Linked DNA regions of Chloroflexus aurantiacus J-10-fl. The protein of the gene in region 1 interacts with the protein of each later gene in a pairwise test. Links are inferred from orthologs where the notes say so. Each region holds a gene or a part of one and is shown on either strand. Other genes may lie near its edges. The genes, in order: gyrA and gyrB.

Region 1 (15,893 bases):
AGAGCGGGCGAATCCGCTGATAGACGGCATCCCAGGTTAACTCGCGCCAGACCCGCGCTCGTCCGGCAGCACCGAGAGCGCGGGCAAGTGCTCTATCACGCAGTAAGCGGTCGATAGCCGCTGCGATACCCGGCACATCGCCAAACCGCACCAGCAAGCCATCAACACCGTGCCGCACAACCGCAGGGACGCCCCCGGCACGGGCGCCGATCACCGGAACCCCGTTACACCACGCTTCAAGGTACGTAATCCCGAAGCTATCAGTGCGTGACGGTTGCACGTAAAGATCGGCTGCCGCCAGTGCATCACGGCGCGTTGTATCATCAACATAACCGAGCACCCGCACTCGCGCCTGTTCATCCGGGCTGAGGGCGGCGACTGTCTCGGCAAAACCGCCAAAGGCCGGCCCACACTGCACCCACACCGCATGACTACCCTGTGCCCACAACTGACGCATCGCAGCCAGCGTATGCACGGTACCCTTATCGAAAGCGGCAACCCCCAGGCTCAGAACCAGCGGGCCATGGATGTGATGGATTGCGCGGAAGCGCTGACCGTCACCGCCGGTCACTTCAGCCGGGTTCACCCCTGCCCCAACCGTCACGATCTGTTGTGCCGCCACTCCACGCCGTATCAGGTATGCCCGCTCCAGATCGGTCATCGTCGCCACCCAGGTTGCCTGCCGCAACAGATCAAGCTGATGTGGCATCGCATAGTAGCGTACCACCTGCTCACTTCCCGGTTCGCCCAAATGCACGAAGGGGGTACAAAGGTGGGGCAGACCACGCCGCCTTGCCCAGCGCACAACCGGGATGAGCGCAAAATCGAGGGTGATGTTGGTAGTATGCACCACCGCGACATCGGCGAGATAGGGGTCGGCCAGGAATGCCTCCAGATCGGGAAGCTGTGGGGTTACGGTAGCCAATCGACGGAGGGTCGGGATGGCGGGACGGCCCAGCCGGCCCAATTCCACCATCAGGCGGCGGATGATGGGGTAGAGGATAGCTGGCGCAGGCAGCCGTCGGATCGGCAGACGCCGTATAACGACGCCATCGTGCTCACCGACCGGTTCAGGAATCCGGCGCTTCCCGGCCATCCAGAGGTGTTCGAGATCGAAGGCGTCAGTTGCCAGCACGGTAACGCGATGGCCTTCAGCGACCAGCCGCTTCCCGATTTCTTGAAAATAACGGGCCGCGCCGCTTGGCGCCGGCCAGTAGAGTTGAACAACGTGGAGAATGTGCATGCAGTATCAGCACCTTGTTATGATCACTACCGGTCTGTTGCAATCAGTGCTGGCAGCATCATAACAAATCTGAGGGGCTACGCAAGCAGGTATGGGATGGTGGTGGAGCTATAGATAGGCACGGCTTGCTGTGCTCCTGACCCCATACTGAAGCCTTTTCATTACCCACAGTCACGCTGCGTTAGGCCGGGCTATAAGCGCTCTCCGTGGCGCGGGTGGCGTGGCGCGGGCTTCCAGCCCGCGTGCAGGCATCCCCACTACTTAACCGCACCTTTGTAAGTCGCAATGTGGTTCGTCTTCCAGCCCGCGTGCAGGCATCCCCACTACCGCCGGCAGGTGCTGGCCGTGGCCGCTGGTGCGCAGGCTTCTAGCCTGCGCCACGGGCCGGCACGTCCTCCCCTTCTGCCCCCGCCGCCACTATTCCGCGATCCGTTCATGAGAGGATCACCTGCGTGATTCGTGTAGGGCGGGTTCTGAACCCGCCCCTACAGACGATGCATGTACCCGTTCACATTGCCACACGAGGTTTCCTATCCCCTATCCCCTATCTCCTATCTCCTATCTCCTACTCATCCCAACTGCGCCTGAAGTGCCTCTGGCGTCGTAACCGGCATCTGACAGGCAAACTGCTCGCAGAGATAAGCGGTCGGCTGCCCATCAACCATCGGGCGGTCGTTCAGGAGTGGGCTGAGCGTGACGACCGGATCGTCAGGCATGGCTCGCGCAATGACCAGGCGAGGACGATATGCAGATCGCGCCACTGCCAGCATCGCCTGCGTTACCGGATGATCAGGCGGGCCGATAATCGCCAGCTCGCGCAGCGGCCCCAGCGCCAGATCAGCCGCACACAGCATACGCCCAAATCCTAACGGAAAGCGCTTGAGCAGCGGTGTTGTCTGTTGCAGCGTCTGCATGGCCCGCGTTTCATACCTCTCGCGCCCGGTGATGGCGTACAGCCGCAGCAGGGCAACCGTGGCCGCCGATGAGCCGGACGGTGTTGCATTATCACTCAAATCACGTGGACGGGTAACCAGGGCGGGTTGATCACGACCGGTATCGAAGAACATGCCGGCCTGATCATCCCAAAACAGATCGATCATCGCATCGGCCAGATCGATGGCGGTAGCCAGATAGCGGGTGTCGCCGCCAGCAGCATGGAGTTCGATCAGGGCATCGCAGAACAGGGCATAATCATCGAGAAATGCCGCCGGTCCTGGCCGCCCGTCCTTCCAGCTTCGCAGCAACCGGCCATCATCACGCCGAAGGTTGGTCAGCAGGAAATCGGCACACTGTCGCGCTGCATCCAGATACGCCGGCACACGGGAACTTGCCACTGCCAGCGCACGGATCGCCATCGCATTCCATGCCGTAATCACCTTCTCATCACGGAACGGGCGGGGTCGTCGCTCGCGAAAGGTGCGCAGGATTGGGCGGGCACGGGCAACGGTCGCTTCAAGCCGCTCCACCGACACGCCCAGCATCGCTGCAACAGCGGCAGCCGGTCGTGGCACGTGCAGGATCGAACGCCCTTCAAAATTGCCCTGGCGCGTCACCCCGTAGTAGGCGCCAACCAGCACCGCATCATCGCCCAGCGCTGCTCGCAATTCATCGGGCGTCCAGACGTAGAACGCCCCCTCTTCGGCGTGGGATGCACCGGGTGTCGGCAAACTGTCGGCATCCTCACTGCTAAAGAACGCCCCATCAGGATGGCGCAGATCGCGTAGCATGTAGGTGAACGTCTCATCGGCAATACGGGCGAGGAAGGTATCACCGGTGACCTGGGCCGCCAGATGGTAGACCTCAGCCAGCAGGGCATTATCGTAGAGCATCTTCTCGAAATGGGGCACCAGCCAGCGCTCATCGACACTGTAGCGGTGGAAGCCACCGCCGACCTGATCGTACATCCCACCCCGCGCCATCTGCTCAAGTGTCTGCTGAAGCATCGGCAGCGCCTGTACGTCACCGCGCAGATGGGTGCGCAACAGAAACTCCAGCACGACCGGCTGCGGAAACTTTGGCGCGTCGCCAAACCCGCCATACTGCGGATCGAATTCACGCCCGATCTGCGCTGCTGCCGCCATCAGCAACTCTTCGTCGAGGGGAAGGGTTTCAGGCAACGGTCGGGTGAGCAACTTGATATGTTCGAGCAGCTCGTGTGCGGAAGCGGTCACATCCGCCCGCCGGGTTTTATACGCCTCGGCTACCGAGAGCAGCACCTGCCGCCAGCCGGGCATCCGGTAGCGGGCGGCTTTGGCGTCGGGTGGAAAATAGGTACCGGCGAAGAACGGTGTTCCATCAGGCAGACAAAACACATTGAGCGGCCAGCCACCGCGCCCGGTCAGCGCTTGTGCTGCCGCCATATAGATATTGTCGAGATCGGGACGCTCCTCGCGGTCAACCTTGATATTGATGAAATATTCATTCTGCACAGCCGCCACTTCCGGGTCGGCGAAACTCTCGTGGGCCATCACGTGGCACCAGTGACAGGCGGCATACCCGATACTGACCAGAATGGGCTTATCCTCACGCCGGGCGCGTTCGAGAGCCTCTTCGCCCCACGGATACCAATCAACCGGATTATCGGCGTGCTGTTGGAGATACGGACTGGCTTCGTGGGCCAGCCGGTTCAATGGACGTGACCCGGCGTTCATGTGTCGCTTCTTCACCAGACATATCTGGTTGGCTGCCTTTCTTCAGCCATGGGTAACAAGTACGTTAAGCGGCGTCATGGTATGCCTGTTCAAACAGGCTTTACGCAGTTACTCCCAAAATTAGCACCGGAATATCAATGTTTGCGATCCCACGATTCTCCAAATCCCAAACGATTTGTTCAAAATACGAAACACCGCTAGACATCTCTTCAGCAAATGATTTAACAGGTACAATCTCAATTCCTGCGTTGATCACGCCAGAGTTACGAAAGATGGTCATTTTCGCACAAACGTTATAGACCATAAAAGCATATTTTCCGAATTGAACCTCAACACCTACAAAGTTCTTAACAAAATCCATTTCACGAAAAGCACCTTTCAGTGGTTTTTTAGGTCGAAATCCATCAATGTAGTACTCAGTTGAATATACGCATTCGATCTTATGTTTTGTCCAGCCGCGTGATTTGAACTTCTCGGTGAAAGCATTATTCAGTTCACGTGGATTGTAAAGTTCACGACCAAACTTCTTCTTCTCGAGACTGGGTTTTGTTTTGCACTTTGTAGCATCTACTTTTTTCTATAACATTGTAGACCTCTTGCAATTCAATCGGATAGTTCTCCTCGATAAACCGTTCACCGTCGTTGAAAGAATATTTGCCGACGACTCTCATTCGTAATCTCCATTTCGCTCCAGAAGTCGGGCTTGTAACGACTCCTTCCACTCCTCTGGAATCTGAGAAACTTTCTCTCTCCCTGTTGGCTGGTAAACGGGTTTGCCGAGCGGACGGTAACGCAGGGTACCATTGAAATAATCAACCACACGTTGACGAGCAATTTCGACATACGTTGCTTCTTTATCACAACCAACGGCACGTCGCTGATGCATCAATGCAGCAATCAAGGTCGAGCCGACCCCCATATACGGGTCAAAGACCATATCACCTTCATTGGTCAGGGCAAGCACGCAACGCTCAACCAGTTCAATCGGAAACTGACAGGGATGTATGGTCTTTTCTGGATGGTTCGATTTGACATTCGGGATGTCCCATACCAGTTCTTCCCAATCCCGTTCGAGGATTTCCCAAACATCCGACGGATTCTTCCCCAGGGGATTACCTGATGGCCTGCCCTTATTCGGACCTTTAAAGTGTCGTTTACCGGGGTATTTGGCCGGAACACGAACTGCATCTAAATTGAAGATGTAGTGGTCCGATTTGGTAAACCAGAGGATCGTTTCATAGCGCCCGGAGAATCGTTTTGAAGCGTGCAAGCCATGCCCAAATTTCCAGACAATCCGGTTGCGTAGTCTCAGGCCCAGTCTCTTGAAGATGGGGTAGTACAGAATATCAAGTGGGTACACTTCACCATGCTCGACGAAGTTACCTACCTGCCAGCAAATACTGCCATCGTCGCGCAACACACGACAGAGCTGCGCAATAAGTTCCGCCTGAGTCTGCAAATATGCTTCAATCGAGACTCGATCTTCATAGGCTTTTCCCAGATTGTACGGCGGTGATGTGACGATCAGGGCGATTGAACGATCGGGAATCTGCGCGATGCATTCACTCACATCGCCTGACATGATGATCACGTCGGCATCTGGCCTGAAAGCAGTTTCGATAGACGTTACCGAACGAAACAATGGTAATTCACTCATATCCTGTCCTATATCAATCACGGTACATACCGTTTTCTCATTGTAACCTGATTCGCGGTAGAAGGGTATGGTATAGCATATTGTAGCACAATAATTGAACATATGTTTCATTTTATTCGACAGAAACGCCTGGATCGGGTATAATGTGAGATGGCAAACATCGCATAATAATGCGCTAAAACCGACGTAACGGAGTAACAAATGGAAATCGGTATCGTCCGGCCCGTCAACATCACCAATGAGATGCGGACGGCCTATCTCAGCTACGCGATGAGCGTCATCGTCTCGCGTGCGCTCCCTGATGCACGTGATGGCTTGAAGCCGGTGCAGCGCCGTATTCTCTACGGCATGTGGGACATGGGCTTTCGCAGTAATCAGCCATACAAAAAGAGTGCCCGTATCGTGGGCGATGTGCTCGGTAAAATGCACCCCCACGGTGACAGTGCCGTCTACGATGCGCTGGCCCGCATGGCTCAGCCCTGGAGTATGCGGTATCCCCTGATCGATGGCCAGGGTAACTTCGGTTCCATCGATGGCGATCCGCCCGCAGCGATGCGCTACACCGAAGCGCGCCTGGCGCCAATTGCCGAAGAGTTGCTCAGTGAGATTGAGAAAGATACCGTCGATTTTCGTGATAACTTCGATGGCAGCTACCGCGAGCCGGTCGTGCTCCCGGCCATTCTGCCCAATCTGCTGCTCAACGGTGCTTCCGGGATTGCGGTTGGTATGGCAACCAACATTCCACCGCACAACCTCGGCGAACTCTGCGATGCGATCAGCTATCTAATCGAACACCCGGAGGCCACGGTTGAGGAGCTGATGAAGATCATCCCCGGCCCTGACTTTCCAACTGCCGGGCTGATTCTGGGCACCGAGGGGATTTTAGCCGCGTACAGCACCGGGCGTGGGCAGATTACGCTGCGCGCCAAGACACATATCGAAGAGGCCGGGCGCGGTGCCTTTATGATCGTCGTCACCGAATTGCCGTATCAGGTCAACAAGGCTCGTCTGCAAGAGCGAATTGCCGAGCTGGTCAAAGATCGCAAGATCGAGGGTATTCGCGATGTGCGAGATGAGAGCGACCGCACCGGCATGCGGTTGGTGATCCTTTTGAAACAAGATGCCCAACCCAAGAAGGTGCTCAATGCGCTCTACAAGCACACCCAAATGCAGACTACCTTCGGGATCAATATGCTGGCACTGGTCGAGCACGGTCGTCAGCCGCGCGTCTTGACCCTCAAACGCCTCTTGCAAGAGTACATCACCCACCGGCAAGAGGTTATTCGACGCCGAACCGAGTTCGATCTGGCCCGTGCTCGGGAACGTGCCCACATTCTGGAGGGCTTGAAGATTGCGCTCGATAACCTGGACGCTGTCATTCAGACCATCCGCGACTCGCGAACTGCTGAGAGCGCCCGCAATAACCTGATGAGTAATTTTTCGCTTACCGAGCGGCAGGCGCAGGCTATCCTCGATCTTCAGTTACGCCGTCTGGCTGCGCTCGAACGCAAGAAGATCGAAGATGAATACCGTGAGGTGATCAAGCTGATCGCCGAACTGGAAGATATTCTGGCCAATCCGCGCAAGGTGTTGCACCTGATCCAGCAAGACCTGACTCGCCTGAAAGAGAAGTATGGCGATCCGCGGCGCACCCGCATTATTCCTGATGTCACCGGTGAAGTGAGCGACGAAGACCTGATCCCCGATGTGCGGGTGATGATTACCTTGACCGACCGTGGCTATATCAAGCGTCAGTTACCTGATGCCTACCGCACCCAGCGCCGTGGTGGTCGAGGCATCAAGGGTATGCTGACCAGAGAACAGGATATTGTGCGCCACCTGTTGACGTGCAATTCGCTCGACAACCTGCTCTTCTTCACCGACCGCGGCAAGGTCTATCAACTGAAGGCGCACGAAGTACCCGACAGCTCCCGAACGGCGAAGGGTTTGCCACTGGTAAACCTGATTTCGCTCGAACCGGGTGAACAGGTGACGTCAATGCTGGCCGTGCGCGAGTTTGATGCCGAGTATCTGGTGATGGCGACGGTGCGCGGGAAGATCAAGCGCACGCAATTGCGTGAGTACAGTCAGGTGCGCTCGAACGGCCTAATCGCGATTGGCCTGGAAGAGGGTGATGTGCTGGGTTGGGTGCGGGTCAGCCACGGCCACGAAGACATCTTGCTGACGACGGCTCGCGGTCAGACGCTGCGTTTCGAGCAGAGCGAAGTGCGACCAATGGGTCGTCCGGCCACCGGCGTGATCGGGATCAACCTGGCAGACGGTGATCGCGTTGTCAGTATGGATCTGGCTGAAGAGGGGGCCGATCTGCTGGTTGTGACTGCGCGAGGGATAGGCAAGCGAACAGCACTCTCTGAATATCCGGTCAAAGGCCGGGCTACCGGTGGCGTCATTACCATCAAACTGCGCAACGATCTTGACGAAGTTGCTGCTGCGGCGGTTGTCCGTGAGCATTCTCTGCTCACCTTTATCACCACCGGTGGGATGGTATTGCGCACCAGCGCCAGCGAGATCTCACGCCTGGGCCGGGCCACGCAGGGGGTGACCATCGTCAATGTGGCGACCGGTGATCGGGTGGCTGCGCTATCGGTGGAAGACCCGGAAGAGAACGGTAACGGCTCCACGCCGACATTAATCGATCCGTTGTCGTAGGGGGCAGGGGACAAAATACTGGAATCAAATCTGGTGTCATCGTGGTCGTAGCGGATTATCCACCGATCACGCCGACACCGCTCCTGGGCGCGGCGGCGCAGCACCAGCGTTTCTGCTGCGCACGCCATGGGATCGCATGCCGGTAGTCCTCGTTTCAGGCCCTATGCATTACCCACATGTCGCGCTGCGTTAGGCCAGGCTGCATGTGCTCCCCGTGGCGCGGGATTCCAGCCTGCGTGCAGGCATCATCGCCACTACCGTCAGGTACTGGCCGTGGCTGCTGGTGCGCAGGTACGAACCTGGTACAACCAAACGTCTACGCGCAGGTATCGCATGCATGCCTGACCGACTCGATGATCGGCACGAGCACATCCAGCACCGCCGTGACCAGGATGGGGAACGGTATGCTACGCGCCGGATCGTGAGCGCGGCTGGCGCGGCAGCATGGCTGCCGCACTCCACACCGCGCGACACGCGCATAACAAGCGGGTACGGCAATCCATCCAGCACGTGCCGGCACGGCTGGAGCGGCGCACTGTCACCGATTCGGTCGCCCAAAACAGCAACAATAGCGATCATACCAGCCGATACGCACGTGGTTGACACCAGTTATGGGTAATGCATAGGTTCCAGGCCGGGTTGCCCATGGCACGTAGTTTGGAGTGCGGAAGCGTGCCTTCCGCACTAGAGCCTGTTATGAACTTTGAACCATGAGAGCGACAAACCGATGGGCCAACAAGATGGCAACGGCAACGAAATGCAAGCCGGCCAGCGTCGCTGCCACACGTTCGTCGTCACGCACCAGGCGACGGAAGCGCGTCATCCAGGCAAACCTGCGCTCGACCACCCAGCGCCGCGGCAGCAAGACAACGCCCCGTTTGGCGGTCGGCAGCGTGACCACCTCCAGGCGACTGCCGTGGGCGGCGGCATCGGCTGCCGGTTGCTCACCAGTGTAGCCCTGGTCAACGAAGGCCACCTCTACCGTGTCGCCAGTTACCTCTTGAATGCGCTGCGCCAGTGCCGCTACCTGCGCCCGGTCTTGGTCGTTGGCTGGCGTGACCACCACCGCCAGCAGTTGTCCAAGCGTATCCACGGCCAGATGCACCTTCGAGCCGTTCCGACGTTTGTGCCCATCGTAGCCGGCACGTCCCCCGCTTTCCGGTGTCGACTGAAGCGTCCGGCTGTCCACAATGACGGCGCGGGGCTGGGGTGTGCGGTCAGTGATGTCACGCAGCAGCATCCGCACATCATGCACCATCTGCTCAAACACGCCCGCTTTCAGCCAGCGCTGGGTCTGTTGATACACCACGTGCCACGGCGGTACGTCGTTGGGCAGCATCCGCCACGGCGCACCGGTACGCAGAAGGTAGCGCAGCCCGTTGTAGACGTCGCGCAGGGAATAGTTCCGCTGCGGCGCTGCTTCGTCCATCAGTGTCAAATAGGGCGCAACAAACGCCCACTCTTCATCGGAAACATCACTGGGATACGCTTTTCGTGTCATAGCGTCATGATATACGAGCAGAACCGAAAAGTCCATAACAGGCTCTAGCCGTGCTCACGATCAGGGGTGGGGCGCAGCAGTTTCTCCACCGGTCACAGGGACGAACATGCAGGCAAAGGATGTCCGTCTGGCTTGCCCATCCGTCATGCACTGCCTGCATGTAAGCGATGACGCGGGCTATGCCGCAGGTATTCAGATCACTTTCGCACTCGTCACGTGACAGTGGCACAGGTAATGGACAAGCACAAGCAGGAAGCCACTCCTCAGAGCGAGGCAAATCCCATTACTGGACTAATGAACAGCGATTGGTGGTATCAGCAGTGTTGCCCCTATCAATGTCAACGAAGATTTGCTAATTACGCCCTATCGTTCAAGCAACGCGGCAATCCGTTCGGCGAGGAGCCGTAAACGAATCGGTTTGGCGAGGTACTCATCAGCTCCGGCTTCGAGACACCGTTCACGGTCGCCGGGCATAGCCAGCGCCGTTAAGACCAGAACTGGTAAATCACGAGTGGCTACCTGACTGCGCAAGTGCTGCATCACTTCAAAACCGCTCATCGTGCGCAGGCGGACATCGAGGAGGATTAAACACGGCAATTCACCCTGAATGTAGGCCAGCGCCTCTTCGCCTGACTCGACATGCACTACCCGATACCCACAGCGGCGCAGGTAGTCGGCAATCAAGGTAGCACTGGCGACATCATCTTCAACCATCAGGAGTGGGCGATCACCGGCCCGTGGCGAGGCGGCAGGCAACTCGGTTGGGTGAGTATCTTCCTCCCGCTCTTGCTGATCGAGTTGTTCCAGAAAGCGATATTGCTCGTCCGGTTCCCAGGGCAGCGTGACGTGAAAACGACTCCCAACCCCTACTTCACTTTCGACGCGAACACTGCCACCGTGAAGGCGAACCAGCTTGGCCACCAGTGCCAGCCCCAGACCACTACCGGTCACCTCTTTCTGCCGTTCACTCTCAATCTGCTGGAATGGCTCAAATAAGCGCACAGCATCTTCAGCCGAAATCCCAATCCCGGTGTCCCATACTGTAAAGCGCACCGCTCCCCGTTCTGGCTCACCACGTACCTCTAGCCCCACCTTACCACCGGCTGGGGTGAACTTGATGGCATTCGAGAGCAGATTAATCAAAATCTGGCGCAGCCGTCGTGCATCAGCCAGAATGACCTGAACCGCAGAATCAATGTCGAAGATCAATGACAGATTGGCGCGCCTGATGAGGTCAGCCACCAGTGGGCGCAACGACATGCAGACATCCTGCACTGAAACTGGAGTCAGGTCTAGCTCCATCCGACCCGCTTCAACTTTGGCAATATCGAGATAGTCATTGATGAGCGAGAGCAGATGCTGACTGCCTTTTTTAATGCCATCAATCGCGCCCATCTGCTCATCACTCAATGGACCAACCAACTGAGCGCGCAGCAGGTCTACCATGCCCAAAATGGCCGTGAGCGGAGTGCGTATCTCGTGGCTCATACTGGCCAGAAACTCGTCTTTGATCTTCGTGGTCTTGAGCAAACTGGCATTGATGCGCGCCAGCTCGACATTCTGCCGTTGCAGCCGATCTTTCAGCAACTGTAATTCATTACGCTGTTGGGAGCGTAGTTGTTCGATAACACTACGTTGGGTCGTATCGGTCACGATCTGGATCAGACCGGTGATGCGCCCATCCTTATCGGTAAGAGGGATCGTTAAGAGATCGATATAGAGGGTAGAGCCATCTGGCATCTGACGGTTGATCAACGGTAAGTAAAGACGATCCCGTTCGCCGTGCAATATCTCGTCTAGTGCCGCTTCATTACCAAATAATTCCGGCAGTAAATCGAGCAAATGCCCCCCAATCGGCGGTTTACCGCCAAGCAGGGCCAGCATGCCACCGGCACTCTGGATGCGCAGATCAGGATCGACCACGACATACGCACTCCCGGTTTCAATCAATACCCGTTGTTCAACCGATAACGACATCGTCTACCTCGCTTGTGGCTGTTATGCATCAGGTCGCCAGCGGTCAAAGGTTCATCCACCTGCTGAATTGATAGGCCAGACACTCGTTCACGGCGACCGTTCTGCCGTGATGCCCGGTTAGAGCAGAGCGAACAGCAGGTACCAGAAGATTCCACCGCCCGTTTATGATTAAACCTGTCATCCCCTTCGTCTGCTTACCCTTAAATATCTTGAACTCAGGGGCGAGGGAAAGGAGTGACAAGCGATGGCGGAATTGGACGCACCAATCCTACCCATCGCGACGGAACCCAACCGATGAGCTGGACAGACTCTTGGTCGATCCGAACGTCAACCCGCACCTGGTACCAATCGCCATATTGCGCCAATACAATGACAGGTGCATTTCGCGGTGCTACGATTGGGCTACGCTCGCTGGCCTCATCTGGGAAGCTGTACAAATACACGTTCCCCGTCATCACACCATCGTATGGAATCGGTGTCACGGTTGGTGTGGGTGTGATCGTCGGGGTTGGAGTACGGGTTGGGGTAGCCGTTGGCGTTGCCGTTGCGGTTGGAGTAGCTGTCGGCGTTGCCGTTGCGGTTGGGGTAGCCGTCGGCGTTGCGGTTGGAGTCGGCGTCGCCGTTGGGATGGCGGTTGCGGTTGGCGTCGCCGTCGGTGCAAAGAGAGTCGCCATGCGAGCTTCCACACTCATCACCCACCAGCCACAAAGAAAGAGGGGTGAGAGAGCGATCAACAGCAGAAAGACCAGGACTGCTCGCTGAATAAAGGTATTTTGTGGGCGGCTACGATCAACCTGAATAGTTGCCAGCGATATGCGTTCACGGATCAGGGCTTCGATGTCGCTAACCAATGCTTCATCATCACCGGCAAAATTGCGGAGACGGTCATAACGTCCTTCGTGAATGGCTACCAGTGTCTGCCGTAATTCTTCGCGGAAGCCTCGCGGTTCAACGCCGGTGATCACCGCTGCCAGGTAGGCGGCACTCCCACTTGCAATCACGATCTGACGTGACTCATAACTGATGGCGCCAAGCTCATCACCTTCACCCAGTGCATCGCGGGCAAAGTCGCGAATAGCGGTGAGCATGCCACTGACCAGATCGCGATCAGCAGCCGGGATACCCGGCGCGGCAAGATGACAGATCAAAATGCCGGAATCGCGTTGGATGAGAAAGACTTCCTGTACCGAAAACGGTAACTGGCTGCGCAGCGCATACTCACCGGCAGAAATACCCTGGGCGCGTGCCTGCCAGTAGCCGGGGTCGAGCATCAGCAGGGGGCCGGTGCGAATGCGTGTGTCGATCTGCGAGGCCAGATCGCGGATTGCTTCGGTTGCCGCCCTGGCGATCATCGCCCCGATCACCGGGTAGAGCGCATCAATAATGTCTTCACGCGCCTTATAGACTTGCTGACGGATAGCCTCACCAATGGCCGGCGCCAGTGCACGGGCAATCTCATCTTTCGACGTGGTAATCTGCTCGGCCAGAATGTCAGCAATCACCGGACTGATCCGGTCAACCAGCGCCTCCGGCTTCAACAGCACACGTCGTAGTTCTTCAATCTCGCGACTCGTTTGTGGATCGGTAGCCATAATCGCTCGTACTACCAGCCTGCCTATTCATCTTTGGCAGAGGAGAGTCCATCGAGCAAACCGGCGACCGTACTTCCGGTTTCCAGCCGGGTGGCAATTTCAATCAGCATACTGGCCAGCGCTTTGCGGTCAGTCTTCTGATTATCCAGGCGGTCAGCGATCCGCCGCAACTCAGCCCGTAGCGCATCTTCGGTACTGCGAATTTCGCGTCGTAGTGCCTGTGTACGCTGTTCGAGCAGATCGCGCGTCTCGGCCAGACCGGCCCGACCGGAGCGAATTTCAAGATCGTGGTGACTCTGCACGCGACGCAGTTCGCTTACGCCATCCCCCAGACCGGTAATTGCCGCTTCGTGCTGCCGGGCCTGGGCCACAACTTGTTGCAACAGCGACTCGCGAGCGCGCTGACGCTCGATTTCACGCCGCAACTCATCATTGAGCCGCCGGGTTTCAACTTCGAGGGCGTCAAAGCGACGCTGCACGCTCTTTTCCACCTCGCCTAACCGATCTTGCAATTGGCGCACATCTTCGGTGAGGTGTTCAAGCTGGCGACGAAGATCGCTAAACATGCGGGCATACTCTTCCATTTGCGGGCCAAAGATGATCTCCCGCAGCCGATCAACCTCAGCCTGACGTGGCTGGCGAACATTCGAGCCAAGAATGATCTGGCGCACTCGCTCAAGCTCTTCCGCTTCTTCTTGCGGAGTTCTGATCCCGTTTACTTCATCAGTCATACCGTCCCCCTTCGTTGCCGGATGCGACGCCCTAGCGCGTGGAATATGTCACTAACACCTTCACCGGTGCGAGCACTGGTGAATATCCAATCAGCCTGGAGCGCTGTTGCTACTGTCGCAATCTCTTCATCGGCAATGCGCCGCTGTGTGGTCAGATCGATCTTATTCGCCGCAATAACGAACGGGGTATGCGGACTGGCCGAGTGAAAAGCTGTCGCGTATTCGTGAAGTGCGGATAACGTTTCAGGTCGGGTTACATCACAGACGAGAATGGCACCTGCCGCACCGCGATAATAGTTCTGAACGACCTGATCAAACTTCTCGCCACCGGCTGTGTCCCAAATAATGAGGTTAATTTCGGTTTGATCGATATGCAGTGTATGCCGGTTGATCTTGACGCCAAGCGTACTCAAATAGCGCTCATCGAAGACACCTTCGACAAAGCGACGGATCAGGCTGGTTTTACCAACCGAGAATTCTCCCAGTAAACAGATTTTGGCAGTGAGTCGGTTCACAGTTTGTGATCAGTTAAAACAATTAGAAAACCATCTGAACGCCGATATGTAGTATAACACAGCTTATCATTCGCGGTGCAGAGATCATCAATTGCTGGATTTGTACGCAGACGTGGATGATCAGTGTGACGCCAGGTATAAGCAATGAATGGTTGTTATGTGTTATATAAAAGATGTTGATCCTATGCCAATGATATGTAAAAGGTAAAATCGTGTAAACTTGATCACAGCGTTCTGTCTGGCATGTCTTTGCATGCTTGATTGCAAATGCTGCATAGCGCAAAATTTACATGTAAATTGTTGTTTCAGATATTATAACACATGATTGTTTCTGTCAATTATCACATAGATAGCAGGTTACAGATTAATCATTCCAAAAACTAAAAATAATCCATCTTATTCTCCTACAACAGATCGTAAATGGATAATTGTTTCAATGTGTGGGGTTTGTGGAAAGAGATCGACTGGCTGCACGAATGTGATCTGATAACCGGCGGCCAGTAGTGGAGCGAGATCGCGCCCGATCAGGCCGGGATGACACGAAATGTAGACGATTTGGGGTGGTGCATGAGCGATAATCGCCTCGATGAGGGCCGGATGACACCCACGACGCGGCGGATCGAGAATGACGGCGTGAAAAGGTCCGCTGAGATGGGCAACAGTGTGCTCGGCAGCGCCGTTGATAAATTGCACATTTGTAATCTGGTTGTCAATGGCGCTCTGCCGACCATCCTCTACCGCCGGTTGATAGGCTTCAACGGCAATTACCTCATCGTAGCATCTGGCCAGTGGCAGGGCAAAGCTCCCCACCCCACTGTAGGCGTCGAGGAGACGACCGCCATGCGGGGCCAGTGCGTCACGAACGACTGCAACCATGCGCTCGGCCTGGGCATGATTGACCTGGAAGAAGCTGCCCAGACTCAACCGAAAGATCACGCCGGCAAGTTCGTCGTACACAAAGGGCGTTCCCACGAATGGTTCATCTTCCAGCGTGACTCCTGCCAGCACAGGGGTTGATGCCTTCCAGGCTGTGGCCAGCCGCCACAGCGCGTGTCGTTCGGCATCTGGCGTCGGCGAGAGGCGAGCAGCGGCATAGCCGTAGGTTGCACTGGCCCGCAGCGTAACCTCTTTGATTAAACCGGCAAAGGCTAACCGGCGCAAACTCCGCAGCGTATCCCGTAGTGCCGGTAAAAGTAGTGGATCATCTGCCAGATCAACGACGGTCTTCGTCCCGGCTGCGTGATAACCAAGAGTCGCTCCGTCTACATGCAGACGGGCACTATTGCGATAGCCCCAGGGATGCGGTGCCGCAATTACGGGCTGGATCGGTATGGTGATGTCGGGGAGAAACTTGCG
Region 2 (15,747 bases), 2.3 Mb from region 1 along the record:
ACAACAGTATCGGCAATTCCGCAAACCTGAATCTGGCCTAAGATGGGGGAGGGAGGAGATAGAAAGTAGGAAATAGGAGATAGGAGATAGATGGGAGAAGGTAGGGGCGAGACGGGAGGAGGTAGGAGAGAGAGGTAGGGGCAAGACGGGGGGAGGTAGGGGCGAGACGGGGGGAGGGAGGAGCGAGAGAGGTAGGAGCGAGACGGGGGGAGGGAGGAGCGAGACGGGAGGAGGGAGGAGCGAGAGAGGGAGGAGCGAGACGGGGGGAGGGAGGAGCGAGAGAGGTAGGGGCGAGACGGGGGGAGGGAGGAGCGAGAGAGGTAGGAGCGAGAGAGGGAGGAGCGAGACGGGGGGAGGGAGGAGCGAGACGGGAGGAGGGAGGAGCGAGAGAGGGAGGAGCGAGACGGGGGGAGGGAGGAGCGAGAGAGGTAGGGGCGAGACAGGAGGAGGGAGGAGCGAGACGGGGGGAGGGAGGAGCGAGAGAGGTAGGGGCGAGACAGGAGGAGGGAGGAGCGAGACGGGGGGAGGTAGGAGCGAGGGAGGTAGGAGCGAGACGGGAGAAGGTAGGAGCGAGACGGTGGGAGGTAGGAGCGAGAGAGGTAGGGGCGAGACAGGAGGAGGGAGGAGCGAGACGGTGGGAGGTAGGAGCGAGAGAGGTAGGGGCGAGACAGGAGGAGGGAGGAGCGAGACGGGAGAAGGTAGGAGCGAGGGAGGTAGGAGCGAGACGGGAGAAGGTAGGAGCGAGACGGTGGGAGGTAGGAGCGAGAGAGGTAGGGGCGAGACGGTGGGAGGTAGGAGCGAGAGAGGTAGGGACGAGACGGTGGGAGGTAGGAGAGAGAAGGTGGGAGGTAAGAGGTAGAATAGAACTTATTTTATAAAAGCTGCTCTGTCGTGCTAGCCGACCACTGTACAGGCGCATGAACGCTTGCCAATCAACAAAGATAAAACTTATTTCATAAAAAGCTGTACTATCGCGCTCTAATAACCATCGCCAGTGCCATCACGTGTTAGATAGGTTGCCTTGTTCGCTCATCATCCGCATGTGGCGTAGTTTGGAGTGCGGCAGCCATGCTGCCGCGCCAGCCGTACACACGATATGGCGCGTGTCACGTCGTTGACCCGGCTGGTTACAATGAGATACCTTCATAGTAGATGTTTTTTGAAACAGGTTCTCGTCGATCCTGCTCCCAGTCTGCCGGTATGGAAGCGAGGATGGTTGCCGACCATCGCCAGTGCCATCACGTGTTAGATAGGTTGCCTTGTTCGCTCATCATCCGCGTGTGGCGTAGTTTGGAGTGCGGCAGCCATGCTGCCGCGCCAGCCGTACACACGATATGGCGCGTGTCACGTCGTTGACCCGGCTGGTTACAATGAGACACCTTCATAGTAGATGTTTTTTGAAACAGGTTCTCGTCGATCCTGCTCCCAGTCTGCCGGTATGGAAGCGAGGATGGTTGCCGGCCATCGCCAGTGCCATCACGTGTTGGATAGGATGCCTTATCCGCCTGGCATGTGCACGGCGTAGCGTGTGGAGTGCGGCAGCCATGCTGCCGCGCCAGCCGTGCTCACAATCTGGCGCGTGTCACGTCGTTGACCCGGCTGGTCACAATGAGACAACTTCATAGTAGATGTTTTTTGAAACAGGTTCTAGTCGATCCTGCTCCCAGTCTGCCGGTATGGAAGCGAGGATGGTTACCGGCCATCGCCAGTGCCATCACGTGTTAGATAGGTTGCCTTGTTCGCTCATCATCCGCGTGTGGCGTCGTTTGGAGTGCGGCAGCCATGCTGCCGCGCCAGCCGTACACACGATATGGCGCGTGTCACGTCGTTGACCTGCTGGTCACGAGGATGCCGGGTGTGATCGTCACGAACATGGAATCGGTCGGTAATGAATAAGATACCTTCTCGTAGATGTTTTTTGAAATAGTTTCTATACTCGCCGGGGCATCAATTGATTGAGGATGGTTTTGAGTTGTCGCCTGATTGATCCTGATAGTAGAACATATGAACTAAAACCATCACCATGAAACACCGAAATGTGGTATAATAAAGCAGAATCGGGCGAGCGAATGAGTACACGCATGCGCCAAACACTTCATATAACCGATGCACTGGCGGTGGGCTATACAGTCATTCACCGTCAGCCTTTTATTCTGCTCTTCTCAATTGGGTTGAGTGTCTATCTCTGGCTTGGCAGTGCAATCACACTGGCGATGCCCTTTTCATACAACCAAAGTGTTGCAGCGCAGTGGATCGGGACATTACACGCCGTTGATGCCCGTACCTTACTGGTTGTAACCAACAGCATTCCCATCCTGGCTCCTGGCCTGGATGCAGTAGTACCACCACCACCCGCTCTGCCGGTGATGGAATTTGCAGGGGTGGTGATGATACTTAACGTGATAACCCTGGCGCTGAGTAGCTGGTTTTTGGTGAGCTTACGCCAGATCATTCTGCGCGAGCGCTTACCCTGGCAGACGGTGTTGCGACGAACGCTTAACGTTGCCCTGCGCCTGAGCATCGTCTTCGTACTGATCGGGTGTGTGATCGCACCAATCGGTGGATTGAGTCTGCTGACAATGCTGCTCATGCCGGCGACGACAACGTTGATCTATTACGGATGGATCGTACTGGTGATCGCCGGCCTGATTGGATTTGGGTTCACGCCAGAAATTATCACCCTGAGTGATGAGCGCCCACTCCAGGCTCTTTACCAAAGCTGGCAATTCGCTCGTCAGCGTTGGTTAGCGATTACCACATTTTTAGCCATCTGTACGGTGATTGAGGTTGGCTTTGCTCAGCTCTGGCGCTCGCTGGCAACCCAACCAGGCTGGCTGGCACCGGCAATCATCGGTAATGCCTGCATTGGCAGTGGCATTCGTGCCGCTCGTTTACAGTTTTATCGCTATCACGCCGCCACGCTATTGCCGGCGTAGGGCGAAACACAATGTGACACTATAAGGAAAACAGACTATGACAAGCGAGACACCGACAACCTACGATGAAAGTCAGATTCAGGTGCTTGAGGGCATGGAAGCCGTGCGCAAGCGCCCCGGTATGTATATTGGCCCAACCGACATCAATGGCCTGCATACGATGGTGCGTGAAGTGGTTGACAATTCGGTCGATGAGGTGATGGCCGGTCGTGCAACCAGCGTGAGCGTTACCATTCATCGTGATGGCTCGGTGACCGTCAGTGATGATGGGTCGGGGATTCCGGTCGGTATTCATCCCAAAGAGGGGATCAGCACGCTGACCCTGGTGATGACGCGCCTGCACGCCGGTGGTAAATTCGGCAGCGGTGGCTATAAGGTTTCGTCTGGCCTGCACGGCGTCGGCGTCTCGGCTGTTAATGCCCTGTCGGCTTATATGCGAGTAGACGTGTATCGCAATGGCCGCCACTACTACCAGGAATATCGGGCCGGTGTGCCGGTCACCGATGTAATCGATCTCGAACCAACCGACCGCCACGGTACGACGACGCGCTTTTTGCCCGACACATCCATCATTCAAACGCTTGACTACAATTTCGATACGCTGGCCCAGCGCTTCCGCGAGATGAGCTATCTCAATAAGGGGTTGCGCTTTAAGTTTGTTGATGAACGGACAAACCGTGAACTCAACTTCTATTTTGAAGGCGGAATCGTTTCCTATGTCCGCCATCTGAACAAGGAAAAGACGGTACTCCATCGTCAACCGTTTTATGTCGAGCGGATTGTTGACGATGTGATGGTTGAGGTGGCGCTCCAGTACACCGATTCGTTCGATACCGATAACGTCTACACTTTTGCCAATAACATCAACAACGCCGATGGTGGATCGCACCTGTCAGGATTTCGCACCGCACTGACCCGTGTCATCAACAATTATGCGCGGGCAAAGGGGCTGTTGAAAGACAACGAAAGCAACCTGACCGGTGATGATGTGCGCGAGGGCTTGACGGCGGTTATCAGCGTTAAGCTGAAAGACCCTCAGTTCTCGTCGCAAACCAAAGAGAAGCTGGTCAGCCCGGAGGCGGCCAGTGCGGTGGCGACGGTGTTCAGCGATGCGTTCAGTGCCTGGCTCGACGAGAATCCCACTGAAGCGCGGCGTATTATCGAAAAAGCTATTTCTGCTGCGCGTACCAGGCTGGCCGTACAGAAGGTACGCGAGACAGCACGCAAGAGCGCAATGGAGGGGTTCTCGCTCCCCGGTAAGCTCGCCGATTGTTCAGACCCCAATCCGGCCCGCTGTGAACTCTACATTGTTGAGGGTGATAGCGCAGGCGGCACGGCGAAACAGGGACGTGACCGGCGCTTTCAGGCGATTTTGCCGTTGCGCGGGAAGATTCTTAATGTCGAAAAGAGTCGGCTTGATCGCATGCTCTCGAATGCCGAGGTGCGTGCGCTAATTACCGCCATCGGTACGTCTATCGGTGATCAGTTTGATCTCAGTAAACTGCGCTATCACCGCATTTTCCTGATGACCGACGCCGATGTTGACGGCAGCCATATCCGCACGCTGCTGTTGACCTTCTTCTTCCGGCATATGCGACCGCTCATTACCAACGGTCATTTGTTCATCGCCCAACCGCCACTCTACCGGATCAAACACGGTCGCGAGCAGGTCTACACCTACTCTGATGCTGAGCGTGATGCGTATCTGAGCAAATTGCCACCCGGTACCAAGGTAGAAATCCAGCGTTACAAAGGGCTGGGTGAAATGAACGCCGAACAGCTCTGGGAGACGACGATGAATCCGCAAAACCGGGTTATTCTTCAGGTGACGCTGGAAGATGCCGCACGCGCCGATGAGACGTTTACGATGTTGATGGGAGACCTGGTGCCACCACGCCGGCGGTTTATTCAAACCCACGCGAACGAGGTGGTTGAGCTGGATATTTGAGAGGATGTTCAGCGGGTACGTGAACGTCGTGTAGGGTTGTTACTGTTGCACCACCGAGCCACAGAGGACCCAGAGGTAGTACACTCTGCCGTGTTCTCTGTGGCTCGGTGGTTTTTGTTGCACTACCAGGGTACGGAGGGCACAGAGGGAACTTTCCAGTACAGGTATTCCATCAAGCGATGGCTGATTGCGTCAATCCCCAACATCTTTTTTGAGGTAGTTTCCAGAGATGAAACTCGCTTCGTGGCTCCTGCGTATATTGCAGCAACAGACCAGGCTTACCCGCAAGTAAGGAGGCAACAGTGACTGCTCCCGACCCATTTTCGTTACCGCCTGCTACACCTGAACCACGCCGACGCAATCTATTACCGATCCTGATCGGTGGTGGCCTGGCAGGCATCTTACTGATTGTGATCGGCGGCGCTGCACTGGCATTTACGCTGTTGACGCAACGGGCCAATAACTTGCCCGAATTATTGCCGGCGGAAACGCAAATATATGCCACGTTCACCCCCAATCTCAGCGATCTCCCCAATATCGAACGCCTGCGGCAGGCATTTCCTGAAACGTTTGACTATCAGGAGAGTGAGACGACTTCGGATCTGCTGGCGGAACGCTTTGGGGTTACATTCGCCGAAGATATTGCCCCATGGATCGGTGCTGAGATGGCACTGGCCCTGTACGGTCTGCCTATCGAAGAGTTGACTAATCTGTCTGGCCTGGAGCCGGCTGATCCGATGAATCCGTTCTCGACACCACTGGATCGGGAAACGAACATTCTCTTGCTGGCAGCGGTACGCGATCAACGGGCTGCGCAGGCTTTTCTCGACAAGCAACGGGCGTTCCGCGAACAGAAAGGCGAACGCTTTACGACAAACACTATCAACAACGTGACGATTTACGCCAGCGAAAGCGATACAACACCGTTTGCAGCGTTTGCCCTGGCCCGGAACACGGTCGTTTTCGCCAATAAGGCCGAGAACATTGCTACGTTGGTGCAACAAGAGAATGACAGTACGCTTGCCCGCAATACATCATTTCAGACAGTAATCCAGGCTCTCCCCGGCGACCGCATGGCAACCATTTATATTTCTGGTGATACTATCGCCCGCCTCACCGATGCGTTGCTTGAGTCGTCCACCGATACGGTACCAACGGCTACCTTAAACGATGCACAGGCTGCGGCCCAGGCTCTGCAAGGAGTAGGGCTAACGATGGCGGTCATTGAGCGGGGTCTGCGCTTCGACGCCGTCTCGGTGTTTGATCAGAATCGGCTGGGGAACGACTTGCGCGAACGGATCGCTCAATTACGGCCTGCCGTTTCGCCAGAACGGGCGGGCGATGTCGATAGTGCGGCACTTGGTGTGTTCAGTTTTCTCATTCCCGAAGACTGGGGGCAGCAATTGCGTGATCAGCTTGCCGCCTCACCCGAAACGGCAAATACGCTCGACGATCTTGAAGCAAGCCTGAACATCGACTTCGAGCGCGATCTGTTTCGCTGGTTCCACGGCGAGGGTGTGATTACTGTGTTACCGCTTGACAGCAACGACCTGCCGGTTGGCGGGTATTTCGCGCTACGAGTTGCCGACCGGTCTGCCGCTGAACAAGGGATGGAGCGGATAAGTGCTTTTGTTGCCGATTCGTTCGGTCTGGTGTTTACCGACACATCACTGGGTCGTACTCAGGTACAGGCGATAGAAGAAGGCGATCTCTTTGTCGGCTACGGCTTCAACGGGAATGATCTGGTGATTGCATTCGGTCGTCAGGCGATGGAGTCGGCATTTGGAGCTGAACAGAAATTGTCAAGCCAGAGCGACTATGCCGACGCGCTGCGGGCATTACCCTCTCCGAACAGCGGTATCCTTCACGTCAACCTCACGGCTGTGCGAGAACTGTACAATCGGGTCGGTACCGATCTGGCCGATCCCGACCTCGAACAACGTCTGGCACCGTTCAAGGCGATCACATCCACCGGTACCGTTGGCCTGGATAATCAGGGCGCTCTTCGCGGAACGTTGTTGTTGAGTATTGGTTCCTGAGCGATCACTATGGAGAAAGACCGGTTCTGAAAACGTCAGTTCGGCACTGCGCTATGTGAAGAAACCACGCATCGGGCCGGCTTATTCCGCGCTGACGGTATGTATGCAGCACAGGCAGCCGCTTGTGCTGCTTCGTTATCCCACACTCACATTATGGTACGATAGACGGGGAGAGGTTCACAGAGGAGTTACAAGCATGACACAACAAGCCCCGCATCGCTACCTTGGCAAAGCGCGTAAATTAGTCGATGGCGTCGAGAAGGTGACCGGTCGTGCCCGTTACGCCGGAGATGTTTCCCTGCCGGGTATGCTGCACGGCAAGCTGGCCCTCAGCCTGTTCGCCCATGCCCGAATTACCCGGATCGATACTGCGGCGGCGCTGAAGATTCCCGGCGTGGTCGCGGTATTGACTGCCGACGATCTACCCACACGCAATCGGCAGCCCTCATCACGACAGACGACAACCCTCGCCAGAGAGGTTGTTCGCTACCGTGGTGAACCGGTTGCGCTGGTTCTGGCCACCAGTCTGGCGGCTGCCGAGGATGGTGTGGCTGCCTTGCAGATCGATTATGAACCGTTGCCGGCACCGGTTACTGCGGAAGCCGCCCTCGATCCGGCGGCACCGGTGATTTGGCCGCAAGGCGCGCCGAAGGCCGACACCGATTTAACTGCGGCCCACGCCGCCGTGGCCCGTGGCGAAGAGCAGAGTGACCACGTCGCCTCGAACATCCATGAACAGAAACGCTTCAGTCGGGGTGATGCCCTGGCGGCGCTCGCCACTGCTGAGGTGGTGGTCGCAGGCACCTATCGAACGGCGATAGTCCACCAGGGCTACCTGGAACCGCACGCCGTAGTCGCCGATATCGAACCGATCCGCAAACACATTACCCTGTACACCAGCACGCAGGGGCAGTTTGGGGTTCGCGATGAAGTCGCTCGTTTGCTTGGACTGCGGACAAGTCAGGTAACGGTGGTACCGATGACGGTCGGCGGTGGGTTTGGCGCCAAATACGGCATTCTCGATCCACTGGCTGCCGCTGCTGCGCTGGCCGTTGGGCGTCCGGTACGGATCGTCCTTGACCGCAGTGAAGACTTTCTGACCACCACCCCCTCACCGGCCAGTACCATCACGATCAAACTGGGGGCAACTCGTGAAGGAGTCCTCACGGCAATAGTGGCCGAGATGGTGATCGACAACGGCGTCTACCCCTTCACGCTGGGCGGCATCATGAGCACGCTACTCGGCGGCTACTACCGCTGCCCCAACGTCCAGATTGATGTGGTTGAAGTCCTCACCCACAAACCCCAGGCCGGCGCATACCGTGCGCCGGGGGCACCGCAAGTTACGTTCGCGCTCGAGTCGAGCATTGACGAGCTGGCTCGCCGTCTGGAGCTTGATCCGCTTGAGCTACGCTTGCGAAACGCAGCGACGACCGGCGACCCGATGGGCAACAACGACCCGTGGCCGTCGATGGGGCTACGGCAGGTGCTGGAAGCCGCGGCCAACCATCCGCTCTGGCGCGAGCGCACACCGGGCAGCGGAGTCGGCCTGGCGATTGGCGGCTGGCCGTGTGGGATGTCACCCGCCGCAGCCGTTTGTCGGGTTGACACCGATGGGATCGTGCGCGTCCACGTCGGCTCGGTTGACATTTCAGGTGTCAACAGCAGCTTCGTGCTGGTGGCGGCGGAGATTCTGGGTGTACCACCCGAACAGGTCGAGATTGTGGCCGGTGATACCCGCAGCGGGCCGTTTGCCGGGCCGAGTGGCGGCAGTCAGATCACGTACAGTGTTGCCGGTGCGGTAGCTGCGGCGGCCCAGGAAGCCCGGCGGCAGCTTCTGGAGGTTGCTGCTGATATGTTGGAAGCCCGCATTGACGATCTCGACCTGCGTGATGGCGCTATCCATGTCCGGGGCTTACCTGGACGCACACTGCCAATTGGCGAGGTTGCCCGGCGTGCTCAGGAACAGCAGGGCGGGCCGGGACCTATTGTCGGTGAAGGACGAACAGCACCCGCCGAAAATGCTCCCGGCTTTGTCGCGCATATTGTGCAGGTCACGGTAGACAACGAAACCGGACGAGTGCAACCGTTGCGGTATGTCGCAATCCAGGATGTCGGGTTTCCGCTCAACCCGCTGATGGTGGAAGGCCAGATTCACGGTGGTGCCGTGCAGGGAATTGGTTGGGGGTTGCACGAAGCACTCCGCTACGACGAAAATGGCGAGCTATTGACGGCCAGTCTTATGGATTACACCCTGCCACGTGCGGCAGATGTGCCGTCGATTGAAACTGTTCTGGTCACCAATCCGGCACCCAACGGGCCGTTTGGCGCACGTGGTGTTGGCGAGCCACCGATCACCGCCGGGGCAGCAGCGCTCGCCAATGCGATTCGCGATGCCACCGGTGCCCGTATCTACGAACTGCCGATGCGCGATGAAGTGGTGTGGCGGGCAATGCAGAAGGGTGTCAACAAGCAATAGTTCCTGAATCTACAAGTGACAAATGATCGGGGTATGGTTGTTCACCATACCCCGATCAATACTTGCGGTAAGACTCATGCAGTGTCAGTAAGCCTACACACTATCACCGTATGTATAGACACCGCATGTGCGTATCCAACTCTCACGAGTAATCATGGGTTATACGCTGTAGATCGCTCTGCCACCGAATCGCGCCTGGCTGTACCCCAGGCCGTGCCCAGGCTGGTGAATTGCCGGCACTATTGGAATATTTCCCATCCCAACCAATTAGAGGCGTTCTCAGGACAACAGGTGTGTGCTACTGCGAAACACCGGTCAGGAATGGGCACTTGCCTTTGCCTGACGCACAATCTCGGCAATCTGGCCGAGATGATCGTAGGCGTGGGCCAGCCCCAATACAAACCGACCACGCGCATCAACCGGCGGCGCGCCCGGCCACGGTTCGACAATGTAGTCGAGATGTGGATGGTCGGGCCACATATTCAATGAGGCATGGAGCATGCGGCGACTCTCGGCGAGACGCTGACGGACCTGAGCCATTGTTGTGACGGTTTCCCAGGGCACTTCATAGCGCGAACGGCCATGAAATGGCACGCCACGCGCCATTTCTGCGGCCAGAAACGCCGACTCTTCGCACGAAGCAGTGAGATGAACGATCACATGGCCGAGTGTCCATGCCTGGTTAACTGCATTGGGATCGCTGGCGAATGGATCGTGCGCTTTGGGATCAACCGGCTGAAAGGTCACATCTGCATCAGTGCAGTCGGCAATCAGCCGTTCCACTGTGTCGTACATTTCGTCGGTCTCGGCGTGGAGATCGGCTATGGTTAAACCATCCACCAGTTGCTGAATGGTACGCTCGCGGCGATACAAAGCAGCGTAATCGAGCATATACTCTCTCCTTTGCAGGCTCACGTCGGGTTACCTATCAGACATCGTCAACACAATCTCTATCCGCAGCTTATGAGTGCGGAAGTGCAGGTTCCGCACTCATGCGATGTAGTCTGCATTCGACTGACCAGACACACAGAATCGTGAGTTACCGGACAGATGCTGACAGCCGGGCTATCCTCACCGTCCCAGCCGCTCAAGCAGCATGCAGTAGGCGGTTTGCCCTTTGCGGAAACTGCTCAAGCGGAAGAATTCATCGGGCGCGTGGAAGCGCTCATCGTCCAGGCCAAAGGCAAAGTTGCTGGTATAGGCACCAAGCTGGCGCTGGAAGAGGGTACACACCGGGATCGAACCACCACTCCGCACGTAATACGGCTCGCGGCCATACAGCTCGATCAGGACTTCACGCACGGCAACATTGCCCGGATCGTCTTCGGGAATGAGGTAGGGGAACGCCTGAAAGGCGAGTGGTGTCACGGTCACGGTTACGCCGGGTGGGGTATGGCGCTTGATGTGCGCCTGCAACAGATCGAGGATCACCTGGGGTTCCTGGTCGGGCACCAGCCGACAGGTAATTTTGGCGTGGGCTTCAGACGGCAAGACGGTCTTGATGCCTTCCTGCTGGAAACCGCCCCAGATACCGTTAACTTCAAGCGTTGGCCGTACCCACTCACGCTCGCGCGGGGTAAAACCGGCTTCACCGAAGAGGGCCGGCACGCCGAGGGATGACTTCAACTTCTCTTCATCGAAGGGAATGGCCGCAATCCGCTCGCGGTCGGCGGGGGTCAGTGGTCGCACCTGATCGTAGAAGCCGGGAACGGTGATCATACCATCGTCCGAGCGCATCGAGGCGAGGATGTGGACCAGCGCATGAATCGGATTTTGGACGACACCGCCATACATGCCCGAATGCAAGTCCATATTTGCAGCACGAACGTCGATCTGCAACCCACAGCCGCCGCGCAGGCCAACCAGAATTTGAGGCTGATCCTCGCTCCACTGTCCACCATCGGCGCTCAAGACGAGATCGCAAGCAAACCGTTCACGCTCGTGTTGCAGGAATGCCGGAATCTGCGGACTGCCAATCTCTTCCTGGCCCTCGAAGAAGAACTTGATATTGACCGGTAGCGATCCGCTGCTCCGCAGCAACGCCTCCACTGCCAGGATTGGAATGAGCATGTTGCCTTTATCATCACTCGCGCCACGGGCATAAATGCGGTCATGTTCGATATGCGGCTCAAAGGGCGGATGGGTCCATAGATCGAGAGGATCAACCGGTTGCACGTCAAAATGGCCGTAGATCAATACCGTTGGCTTACCCGGCGCATGTAGCCAATCGGCATAGACCACCGGATGACCACCGGTAGGCAGGATCGCGACATGCTCCATGCCGGCCTGAGTCAGGCGATTTGCTACCCATTCGGCAGCACGCAGCACGTCTCCAGCGTGGGCCGAGATGGCCGAGATGCTGGGAATGCGCAGAAAATCAACCAACTCGGCAAGAAAACGTTCCTGATGTTCGGCAAGATAGCTCTTCCAGTCTGGCATGGCGACCATTCTCCTCATACAATACAGGTAGGCGAGTCTACGCACTTCGCCTCGGTACCATCATTATAATGGAGATTACGATGAACACATCACTTGCTCGTCCAATATTTCATTTGCAACAGATTGGGGTGGTGATTGGCTTGCTGGCAACTATTGTGACCAACGTTCTGGCGAATACGTTGCCACTCAACGGCCAGACCACCGGTGAGATTTCAGACCGCTACCCTCTTTTTATCACACCGCCCGGCTATGTGTTCTCGATTTGGAGCTTGATTTATATCGGTCTCATTGGTTATGCGATCTATCAGCTTCTCCCGGCGCAGGCAACCAATCCCCGCCTGCGGGCCGCCGCGCCCTGGTTCGGACTGAGCTGTGTCGGCAATATTGCGTGGCTCATCTTCTGGCACTACAATCTGCCCCTGCTCTCACTACCGGCAATGCTGGTCGTGCTGGGTGGGCTGATTGGTGTCTATCTGGCCCTGCGTGGTCCCGGCCAGGCAGAGGTTGGCGAGCAGTGGCTGGTACAGCCAACGTTTAGCCTGTACCTGGGCTGGATTTGCGTCGCCACCCTGGTCAATGGTGGTGTCTTGCTGTACGAGCTGGGCTGGCGCGATACCGGCACCGGTGGGATTGTGAGTACGATGGTGCTGCTGGGACTGGCTGCCGGCCTGAGCTGGTGGTTTGTCCACCGCTGGCAAGATGGGATTTTGCCGCTGGTGGTAGCCTGGGCAGCCAGTGGGATCGCGCTTAAGCAAGCAACTATCGTGCCGCTTGCCACGATGGCGTGGGTGGTAGCGCTGCTTACGGCGGGGATGGCGGTCATGGTGGGAGTGAAGAGGCTCAGGAAATGAGCACTGGCGTGGCAGGCAGTACATGTTGCCGGCCAGCAGCGATTGCCCTTCACCGATTTGCACCCTCTCTGACTACCAAAGCACGCAGGCGAGCGACGCGCACCCTATCCCGGCAGCGCATGCAAACCCTTGACTCATTTTGTCTCAGACCAGCAAAAAAGAGACATCGCTGATCTGCATCGTCGGCCAGCGGGAGGTGTATGTCACGGCCCGATGCGATACCCCTGCCAGATCACGCTGACCGATCAATGGTAGGGGCACGACATCCATGCTCCTACCGTTCAGGTATAGCAACCTCCTGAAGTAAGACTTACCCTGCGTCCGAATTTGCCTGGTCTGCCAGTAGTGCCGCTCGCAGTGGATGGCCCATCACAAACATGCGACGTTTGGTGCGTCCTGCAGCGGGGGGATTCTTTTGCAGTTCCTCTAACAGATCGCAGATTGCCTGACGTACCTTCATGAACTCTTCCTCTGTTGCGTAAAACGTGTATTCCCGGGCAATGATGTTATTCAGGTCAGGTTCGCCACGCTCCAGCACGTAATTCGCCAGGTCTTGGGCTACCGACGAACCGTATAACTGAACATGGTCGGCGAACTGCTCTAACCCGCCGGGCTGAAAAACATCTGCCGGGTCAATCAAGCCTTCCTCGGCGATGAAGAAGCGCTCTTCGATCCCGTGAATGTGGCGTGTACGGGCAACGCGCACCACGCCTGCTTCCAGCATTTTGTGTACGTGTCGGTACAGCGACGGTTTAGGGATGTCGGGTAGGACACGTGATAATTGATTGATGGAGAGTTCAACCCCGGTAAGCGCCTGAAAGATGCGCATGCGCGCCGGGTGATTTACAACGGCAAAGTTTTTGAGTGGCATAGGCAGAACCTTTTTGATATATCAACTTCAACATCGTTATCAAAAACGATAACATAAAGAATGCCAACATGCAATACCCTTTATCTGCCCGCTGCCAGAAGCTGCAACGCGCCGCTTGCTGTCGGGCATCGGTTCTGGCCTGCGATACACCGCTGGTAATGCGCGCCGGAGGCGCGCTCCCAGCTCTCAGGCAGCATGGCTGCCGCTGTCAGGCGCCGGTTCTGGTTGGCGATACACCGCTGGTAATGCGCACCGGAGGCGCGCTCCCGGCTACGCCAGGCGATGCGTCACGGGTCACGAACCGGTACGGGTGTCCGCTGCGACCTGTGTCTGTGCGTGAGCACGGCTGGCGCGGCAGCATGGCTGCCGCACTCCAAACTTCGCGATACGGTCAATGCTGGCTGGCGAACGGTATCCGCTCTAACACTGGCTGGTGATACATTTCTGGTCAAGCACGCTGGAAGCGCGTGCTCCCGGCTACGCCAGGCGATGCGTCACGGGTCACGAACCGGTACGGGTGTCCGCTGCGACCTGTGTCTGTGCGTGAGCACGGCTGGCGCGGCAGCATGGCTGCCGCACTCCACACTTCGCGATACGGTCAATGCTGGCTGGAAATGGTATCCGCTCTAACACTGGCTGGTGATACATTTCTGGTCAAGCACGCTGGAAGCGCGCGCTCCCGGCTACGCCAGGCGATGCGTCACGGGTCACGAACCGGTACGGGTGTCCGCTGCGACCTGTGTCTGTGCGTGAGCATGGCTGGCGCGGCAGCATGGCTGCCGCACTCCACACTTCGCGGTACGGGTAATGCTGGCTGGAAATGGTATCCGCTCTAACACTGGCTGGTGATACATTTCTGGTCAAGCACGCTGGAAGCGCGTGCTCCCGGCTACGCCAGGCGATGCGTCACGGGTCACGAACCGGTACGGGTGTCCGCTGCGACCTGTGTCTGTGCGTGAGCATGGCTGGCGCGGCAGCATGGCTGCCGCACTCCACACTTCGCGGTACGGTCAATGCTGGCTGGCGAACGGTATCCGCTCTAACACTGGCTGGTGATACATTTCTGGTCAAGCACGCTGGAAGCGCGTGCTCCCGGCTACGCCAGGCGATGCGTCACGGGTCACGAACCGGCACGAGAGTCCGCTGCGACCTGTGTCTGTGCGTGAGCACGGCTGGCGCGGCAGCATGGCTGCCGCACTCCACACTTCGCGGTACGGGTAATGCTGGCTGGAAATGGTATCCGCTCTAACACTGGCTGGTGATACATTTCTGGTCAAGCACGCTGGAAGCGCGTGCTCCCGGCTACGCCAGGCGATGCGTCACGGGTCACGAACCGGCACGAGAGTCCGCTGCGACCTGTGTCTGTGCGTGAGCACGGCTGGCGCGGCAGCATGGCTGCCGCACTCCACACTTCGCGATACGGTCAATGCTGGCTGGAAATGGTATCCGCTCTAACACTGGCTGGTGATACATTTCTGGTCAAGCACGCTGGAAGCGCGCGCTCCCGGCTACGCCAGGCGATGCGTCACGGGTCACGAACCGGCACGGGAGTCCGCTGCGACCTGTGTCTGTGCGTGAGCACGGCTGGCGCGGCAGCATGGCTGCCGCACTCCACACTTCGCGATACGGTCAATGCTGGCTGGAAATGGTATCCGCTCTAACACTGGCTGGTGATACATTTCTGGTCAAGCACGCTGGAAGCGCGCGCTCCCGGCTACGCCAGGCGATGCGTCACGGGTCACGAACCGGTACGGGTGTCCGCTGCGACCTGTGTCTGTGCGTGAGCATGGCTGGCGCGGCAGCATGGCTGCCGCACTCCACACTTCGCGGTACGGGTAATGCTGGCTGGCGAACGGTCTCCTCTCTGAAACGTGAGCCTCCAACAGTTGTTCAACTCCCTGTAATCTTTCGGTGGTGAGAACGTCAACCATCATCGTTCGTAGGGATGAAGCCGTTTTGTCGGTGACCCATAAGGAGACTCCTATGACGATGATTAACCGTTCACGCCTTACCATCTTCGCGCTGTTGCTGACCGGTATCCTGGGGAGCATTATCGCTATTTGGAGCTGGTCGGCCAATGCCCAAACCGCCAGTCTCACTGTTTCACCAACTGTTGCCCGGCAAAACACGACGGTGACGCTGTACGGCAGTGGTTTTGTGCCCGGCGAGAAGGTGAGTATCTGG

What was found.
Region 2: the proteins of gyrA (region 1) and gyrB interact in binary tests that used the Escherichia coli proteins (3 or more experiments, as listed by UniProt). The link is inferred for Chloroflexus aurantiacus J-10-fl from one-to-one orthologs.

Annotation. Positions count from the first base shown.
Region 1 is NC_010175.1:1,729,744-1,745,636, reverse strand. Bases 5,430-8,486 are described here. They hold gyrA (DNA gyrase subunit A), read left to right. Parts: upstream 5,430-5,752; coding sequence 5,753-8,221; downstream 8,222-8,486. Other genes in these bases: CAUR_RS06520 (DNA-methyltransferase), read right to left, coding at 5,430-5,551. Also shown: CAUR_RS06535 (glycosyltransferase family 4 protein), read right to left, coding at 1-1,243; CAUR_RS06530 (thioredoxin domain-containing protein), read right to left, coding at 1,813-3,894; CAUR_RS06525 (BglII/BstYI family type II restriction endonuclease), read right to left, coding at 3,995-4,387; more of CAUR_RS06520, read right to left, coding at 4,562-5,429; CAUR_RS21175 (hypothetical protein), read left to right, coding at 8,666-8,824; CAUR_RS06505 (IS5 family transposase), read right to left, coding at 8,916-9,722; CAUR_RS06500 (ATP-binding response regulator), read right to left, coding at 10,086-11,699; CAUR_RS06495 (SH3 domain-containing protein), read right to left, coding at 11,915-13,291; CAUR_RS06490 (coiled-coil domain-containing protein), read right to left, coding at 13,315-14,022; CAUR_RS06485 (Rab family GTPase), read right to left, coding at 14,019-14,537; CAUR_RS06480 (class I SAM-dependent RNA methyltransferase), read right to left, coding at 14,934-15,893. UniProt on the Escherichia coli protein: A type II topoisomerase that negatively supercoils closed circular double-stranded (ds) DNA in an ATP-dependent manner to maintain chromosomes in an underwound state.
Region 2 is NC_010175.1:4,036,662-4,052,408, reverse strand. The notes cover bases 2,518-5,428. They hold gyrB (DNA topoisomerase (ATP-hydrolyzing) subunit B), read left to right. Parts: upstream 2,518-2,973; coding sequence 2,974-4,884; downstream 4,885-5,428. Other genes in these bases: CAUR_RS15840 (DUF3352 domain-containing protein), read left to right, coding at 5,187-5,428; CAUR_RS15850 (hypothetical protein), read left to right, coding at 2,518-2,936. In the rest of the region: more of CAUR_RS15850, read left to right, coding at 2,082-2,517; more of CAUR_RS15840, read left to right, coding at 5,429-6,923; CAUR_RS15835 (xanthine dehydrogenase family protein molybdopterin-binding subunit), read left to right, coding at 7,120-9,402; CAUR_RS15830 (DinB family protein), read right to left, coding at 9,718-10,293; CAUR_RS15825 (dipeptidase), read right to left, coding at 10,474-11,841; CAUR_RS15820 (TspO/MBR family protein), read left to right, coding at 11,922-12,692; CAUR_RS21780 (hypothetical protein), read right to left, coding at 12,837-12,962; CAUR_RS15815 (helix-turn-helix domain-containing protein), read right to left, coding at 13,003-13,563; CAUR_RS15810 (hypothetical protein), read left to right, coding at 15,547-15,747. UniProt on the Escherichia coli protein: DNA gyrase negatively supercoils closed circular double-stranded DNA in an ATP-dependent manner to maintain chromosomes in an underwound state.